DNA from 2 places in the Halomonas qinghailakensis genome. Region 2 is predicted to be linked to the other one. Evidence: predicted binding sites of a transcription regulator. Region 2 holds the regulator's gene; the other holds the start of a gene.
What was found. The regulator sigma-54, encoded in region 2, starts transcription at its own class of promoters, with help from an activator protein. The targets are predictions, from matches to a motif close to TGGCACNNNNNTTGCTNT.

Region 1: a site for sigma-54 is predicted at 1,750-1,767, ahead of M0220_RS09125 (amino acid ABC transporter substrate-binding protein). Genes of this name have one in related genera too.

What each region holds. Positions count from the first base shown of each region.
Region 1 covers NZ_CP096973.1:1,928,736-1,932,153, reverse strand. Annotated here, with positions in the region: gene speE (polyamine aminopropyltransferase) at 1-414, shown strand, start outside; gene M0220_RS09130 (amino acid ABC transporter substrate-binding protein) at 522-1,532, shown strand; gene M0220_RS09125 (amino acid ABC transporter substrate-binding protein) at 1,826-2,851, shown strand; gene M0220_RS09120 (amino acid ABC transporter permease) at 2,943-3,418, shown strand, end outside.
Region 2 covers NZ_CP096973.1:3,242,444-3,245,861, forward strand. Annotated here, with positions in the region: gene ptsN (PTS IIA-like nitrogen regulatory protein PtsN) at 1-363, opposite strand, end outside; gene hpf (ribosome hibernation-promoting factor, HPF/YfiA family) at 368-676, opposite strand; gene M0220_RS14715 (RNA polymerase factor sigma-54) at 775-2,190, opposite strand; gene lptB (LPS export ABC transporter ATP-binding protein) at 2,296-3,021, opposite strand; gene lptA (lipopolysaccharide transport periplasmic protein LptA) at 3,101-3,418, opposite strand, start outside.

The sequences.
Region 1 (3,418 bases), 1.3 Mb from region 2:
GACGCTGCCGATGAGAGCATCGACGTGCTGATTATCGACTCTACCGACCCCGTCGGCCCCGCCGAAGGGCTGTTTAAAACCGACTTTCTAAAGCGCTGCCACCGTATTTTAAAAAATGGCGGTGTCATGGTGCAGCAGAGCGAATCGCCGCTTTACCATAGCGGCTCTATCATCCGTGAACTGCGTAACGATATGCGTGAAGCGGGCTTTGATAGCGTGGCAACGCTGCCCTTCCCACAGCCAGTGTATCCGTCTGGCTGGTGGAGCGTCACGCTGGCCGGTAAAGCTACCAGCGTTGAAAGCTTCCGCGAACAGGCTGCCGCTGAACACGAAATGCCGCTACAGTACTACACAGGTGATGCTCACCGTGGTGCACTATCGCTACCGCCTTTTATGCGTAAAGCCTTCGCATAACGCTGCGTCTGCGAATAGCCAAAAGGCCGAGCATTGCTCGGCCTTTTTTTATGGGCTTACGTTTTTGAGCTTACGTTTACTTGCCCTTTCACGTTAAGGAATAACAAATGAAAACCGTTCGTTGGTTGGGAGTAGGAATTGGTGCTTTAGTACCTGCGCTGGCTATGGCCAGCACGCTGGAAACTGTCCAAGAGCGCGATAGCGTGCGCTGTGGCGTTAACGCTGCCCAGCCAGGCTTTTCGTCATTAGATGACAATGACCAGTACCGAGGCCTGGATACCGATGTGTGCCGTGCCATTGCTGCTGCTGCGCTTGGCGACGCGTCAAAAGTAGATTTCGTGCCACTCGACTCAGTAGAGCGTTTCACCGCACTGCAGTCTGGCGAAGTCGATGTCCTATCACGCACCACTACCTGGACATCAAGCCGTGACACGACGATGGGTATGAACTTTACCGGCGTGAGTTACTACGACGGCCAGGCCTTTATGGTCGCCAGCGATCTTGGCGTGCAAAGCGCTAAAGAACTCGATGGCGCGGCAGTTTGCACCCAGTCCGGCACCACTAGCGAACTCAATCTTTCTGACTACTTCCGCGTCAACGACATGACCTATGATACCGTCGTATTTGATGCACCAGAGCAGTCGATTGCAGGCTTTGAAGCAGGCCGTTGCGATGTTTTAAGCTCTGATGCCTCCCAGCTTTATGCTCAGCGGATGCAGCTTGCTGACCCCGACATGGCGGTAGTACTCCCTGAAATCATCTCGAAAGAACCACTCGGCCCAGCCGTCCGTCAAAATGACGACCAATGGTTCAATCTTGTGAAGTGGTCACTGTTTGCCATGCTAAACGCGGAAGAGCTTGGCGTCACGCAAGCTAATGTGGATGAGCAACTCACCTCGGAAAATCCTGATGTCATGCGCCTGCTTGGTCAAGATGGTGACTTTGGTGAATCAATGGGCGTCAACACCGATTGGGCCTACCAAATCATCAAGCAGGTGGGTAACTACGCTGATATCTATGACCGCAATGTCGGTGCCAACTCAGACTTCAAGATTGCCAGAGGCTTAAATGCTTTGTGGAAAGAGGGTGGGATTCAGTATGCACCGCCGATTCGTTAAGCCTGCGTGTCCTTCAAGCCTATGAATCTGCCGCACTGTATTCTTAGCATTGAGTTCTTAACAGTAAAACACACGAATTCAAGTTAACTGCAGCCTTAGCGACTACGCACCAAAATGAAGCAATCGCTAGTCGCTAAGGTCTCTTTTTGCACCAATACTTTCGTATACAGCGCGTATTTTGCGTTGAAAAGCGCTGAATTTGACGACATATCCTTTCTGGCACCTTCCTTGCTAGCTTTTAGTGTCATGCATCTGCATGCATAACGACATTAAAACGAGTAAGGGAAACGACCATGATGAATAAGAAGCACTTGGTACTGCTGGCTTCCGCTGGCGCAATTACGTTAGCCGGTGTTGCAACCGCCCACGCTGATACACTGGAAGATACACTTGAGCGCGGCGCTGTACAGTGTGGCGTCAGCGACGGCCTGCCAGGTTTCTCCGCCCCAGACGATGAAGGTAATTGGCAAGGGCTTGACGTTGACGTATGCCGTGCCGTTGCAGCAGCCGTTCTTGGCGACGCAGATGCAGTTAACTATATTTCCCTAAACGCCGTAGAGCGCTTTACGGCTCTGCAGTCTGGCGAAGTCGATGTACTGTCACGCAACACCACCTGGACCACCACCCGTGACACCACGCTAGGCCTCAACTTCACTGGCGTTAACTTCTATGATGGCCAAGGCTTTATGGTCTCCCGCGACTTGGGTATTTCCAGCGCGTCTGAACTGGACGGTGCCGCTATTTGTATTCAGTCTGGCACCACGACTGAGTTGAACCTAGCAGACTACTTCCGTGCCAACGGCATGGAATTTGACCCCATCGTTTTCGATACCTCTGAACAAACCGTTGGCGGCTTCCAGGCTGGCCGCTGCGACGTTCTCACCTCCGATACTTCCCAGCTAGCCGCACTGCGTATTCAGCTAGATGACCCGTCTGGCGCGATGATTCTGCCAGACGTTATCTCCAAAGAGCCGCTAGGCCCTGTGGTGCGTCAAGGCGACGATGTATGGTTTAACATCGTGAAGTGGTCGTTATTCGCCATGCTTAACGGCGAAGAGTATGGCGTCACCAGCGAAAATGCCGAAGAGATGCTCAGCTCTGAGAATCCTGATGTTGCCCGCCTGCTTGGCCAAGATGGCAACTACGGAGAAGGTATGGGCTTAGAAGCCGATTGGGCTTACAACATCCTGAGCCAAGTTGGTAACTACGGCGAAAGCTTTGAGCGCAATGTAGGTATGGGCTCTCCGCTTGAGATTGAACGTGGTGTTAACGCACTGTGGAACCAAGGTGGCTTCCAGTACGCACCGCCGATTCGCTAAGCGTCTCGTTTGACCCCGGCCCGCCACCCCATTCTTCCAAGGGCATCGGCGGGCCATTTGATTGACCGTCCGTATCGCGGAGACGCCTTCCATGTCCGTAAGTCCTAACACTCGTCCCGCTGGCCACAAGCCGCCGTTTTGGCGAGATCGCGCCAAACGTGCGCTTATTTTCCAGCTACTCCTCGTCGCCGCTGTGGCAGCCTTTCTGCTCTACATTGTCGGTAATGTCCAAGACAACTTATCCGCACGTGGCATCACCACCGGGTTTGGTTTCTTAGGCAACACCGCAGGCTTTGGGATTGTACAGAGTCTGATCGACTACTCCTCTCAGAGCACTTATGGCCGCACTTTCCTAGTTGGCTTGCTGAATACACTGTTAGTCGGTGGACTAGGGGTACTAGCCGCTACGATCATCGGCTTTATTGTGGGTATTGCTCGCCTGTCACCTAACTGGCTGCTGGCGCGTTTAGCCACCGCCTATATCGAAACCTTCCGTAATATTCCGCTGCTACTGCAAATCTTCTTCTGGTACTTTGCCGTGCTACGCACGTTGCCGAGCGCCAGAGA
Region 2 (3,418 bases):
CGCCACTTGACCTAATAATGCTAAGTGGGTGTCGTCTGCCTCTTCAGGCACCAATAGCACGAATACAAGATCGACTGGATCACCATCAATAGCATCAAAATCTACCGGCTCAGCAAGCTTTAAAAAGCCAGCGATGGGCGAGCTGCAATGAGGGCTACGTGCATGAGGAATAGCAACTCCGTTGCCTATTCCTGTGCTTCCTAGGCGTTCGCGTCCAATAAGACGGCTAAACACTTCTTGGCTGTCTAAACTTGGGATGTTTTGTGCAATGAAGGTGCTGAAAAACTCCAGCACCCTCTTTTTACTGCCCCCAGGAACGTCATAGAGAACGCGCTCTGGGGGGAGGATAGTTTCCAACGTCATTGAATTAACGCACGCCTGCGCCTTGGGCGCGAGCTTGTGCTTTTTCCTTATGTTTAACGAGTTGACGATCAATTTTGTCTGCTAGCGCATCAATGGCTGCATACATGTCATTATCTAATGCTTCTGCGTGTAGGTCTGCACCGGCAGCATGCAGCGTGCAGGCAGCTTGCTGGCGCTCCTTTTCAACAGATAAGGTCACTTGTACGGTAGTAATATTGTCGTAATGGCGCTCAACGCGTTCCAGCTTTTCATTAACATAGTCACGCAAGGCGTCAGTCAGTTCTACGTGATGACCAGTGATATTTACTTGCATTGACGTGCTCCTTATCCGTCGGACTGTTCTTCGATTGTAACCCTTTTTGCGCTATTGCAAAGCCCTTAAACAGACTTTGTCTCTTTAGCGCTGTTTTATCAGCGTAAGCGGCGACGTTCGCTGGAAGAAGGAATGCCCATCGACTCGCGATATTTGGCCACTGTACGCCTCGCTACATTAATGCCTCCCTCTTCCAAAAGCGATACAAGACGGCTGTCTGAGAGAGGTTTGCCAGGCGGTTCATCTTGCACCAGTTTTTTGATTCGTGCACGGATGGCGGTGCTAGAGTGGCTGTCACCTCCGTCTTGCCCGCTCACTTGGCTGGAAAAGAAGTATTTGAGTTCAAATACGCCGCGCGGGGTATGGATATATTTCTGGGTGGTGACCCTGGAAATAGTAGATTCATGCATTTCCACAGCGTCTGCGATATCCGCTAAAATTAACGGCTTCATAGCTTCTTCGCCGTGTTCCAGAAAGCCTATCTGGCGAGCGATAATTTCTCGGCCAACACGCAGTAGCGTATCGTTTCGGCTTGAGAGGCTCTTGATTAGCCAGCGCGCTTCCTGAAGGTGCTCCTTTAAAAACTGGTTATCCTGGCTTTTGTCAGCCCGTTTGATAAGACTTGCGTAGTCAGGCTGAATACGCAGTCGTGGCAGTGCTTCTGGGTTTAGTTCCAGGTGCCAGCCTTCGTTGTCATGGCGAACCACTAGGTCTGGCGTTACATAGCTGTCATCGGTGTCTCCAAATGCGCTGCCTGGGCGAGGATCAAGGCTGCGGATCAAACGAATTACATCATCTAGCTGATCATCACCCAAGCTTAAACGTCGCTTTAACAAACGCACATCATCCTTACCGAGCGCTTCAAGAAATTGACGCACTAGCCTCTTGGCAGGCATAAGCAGCGGTGTATCTTCCGGTAGTGAGGCGAGCTGCAACATTAAACATTCGCGCAGATCACGAGCAAATACGCCGGTGGGTTCAAACTGTTGAAGACGCAGTAAGGTTGTTTCAACTTCACGCTGGCTAAGCCCTTCATGACCTTGGGCCTTAAGCCCCTCGCGGATGTCATTGAGGGGCTGAGTTAGATAGCCATTAGCATCCAGAGCATCTATAAGGCTTTCTGCGATGGCATGGTCGCGAGAGGAGAAATCCGTCATGGCGAGCTGCCAAAGTAGGTGGCCATGTAAGCTTTGACCAGCGGCTTGACGTTCAAAATCAGGCCCCTCGCCGCCGCTGCTATGGTTGCCTAGATCCTGATAAGTGTCTGACCAGTCACTATCAGTGGAGAGTTCGTTAGGAATGCTGTCGGACCATTCCGTTTCCTGGGGTTCACTAACAGCCTGTTCGCCGAATTCGTCTTCCTGCTCAAGCATTGGGTTGGCATCAAGTGCTTGCTGAATTTCTTGACGAAGGTCCAATGTTGATAGCTGCAGCAGGGCAATCGCCTGCTGCAGCTGGGGTGTCATGGTCAGCTGTGTGCCGATACGCAATTGAAGAGAAGCTTTCATGACCATCTGAGAACCACTCGTTTATCAGAAAGCTCCACCCTAGTGCGAGTTATGGTTTGGTGCAAGTGCAATAAGCATGCCACAGACACAATTTTTCAGGCAGGTGGTTGTTTACAGGCGAAAATCAGCACCTAAATAAACATCTCTTACCTTTTGGTTGTTGAGAATTTCTTGTGGCGGGCCGCTAGCGATGATGTGACCGTCGCCAACAATATAGGCGATATCGCAAATATCCAGCGTTTCTCGCACATTGTGGTCAGTAATCAATACGCCTATATGACGTTTTTTAAGTGCTCGGATAATTGCTTTAATGTCGCCTACTGAGATCGGATCGACGCCAGCGAACGGCTCGTCAAGCAAAATAAAGGCAGGTTCTGTTGCGAGGGAGCGAGCAATCTCAACACGTCTACGCTCTCCACCTGAAAGGCTCATACCTAAATTGTCGCGAATGTGGGTGATATGAAAATCTTCCAGTAGCGTCTCAAGACGTTGTTCGCGGGCGCTGTGATCAAGTGCTTTACGAGTCTCCAAGATTGCCATGATGTTATCGGCAACGGATAGTTTGCGAAAAATAGAGGCTTCTTGAGGCAGATAGCCAATCCCTGCCATGGCGCGCTCGTGCATAGGAGCATGCGTTAAATCAAGCCCATCAATGCCTACTTTTCCTGCATCAGACTTTACTAGGCCGACAATCATATAAAACGATGTTGTTTTGCCTGCGCCGTTAGGGCCAAGCAAACCGACGACGCTGCCTTGAGAGATCTCTAAATTTATGTCCTTAACCACGCGACGGCGTTTATAGCTTTTGGCTAAGTGATGGGCATAGAGTGTTTTTATCGGCGCCTCTTCGAATGTTGGTTTTGATGATGTGGTCTGAGGTGCTGGCTCTGCGCTATTTGTCGCCACTGGGCGCTCCCTATTGTTCTGGCTGAAGCGTCATTCGGATACGTTGTGGCTCACCGCCACTCACGTCAGAGCGGGCCTGAACCACGCCTTGGTCAATGAAATACTCTAATCGGCCGCCCTGAAAACGATCTGTTTGCTGGGTAAGTTCGGCTTGATCAATCAGTTCTACTCGGCGTTCGGCCACATGATAGATAATCCGCTTTGCCCAGCCTTCCATCGGGCTAGCCTGACCTTCGGGTTGGTTGCGTATATAGGCTCGCTCACCGGTTGCCACGGCGCGCGATAGTTCGCCAGCATCATTGCGCTGGATTTCAACGCGATTGCCGCG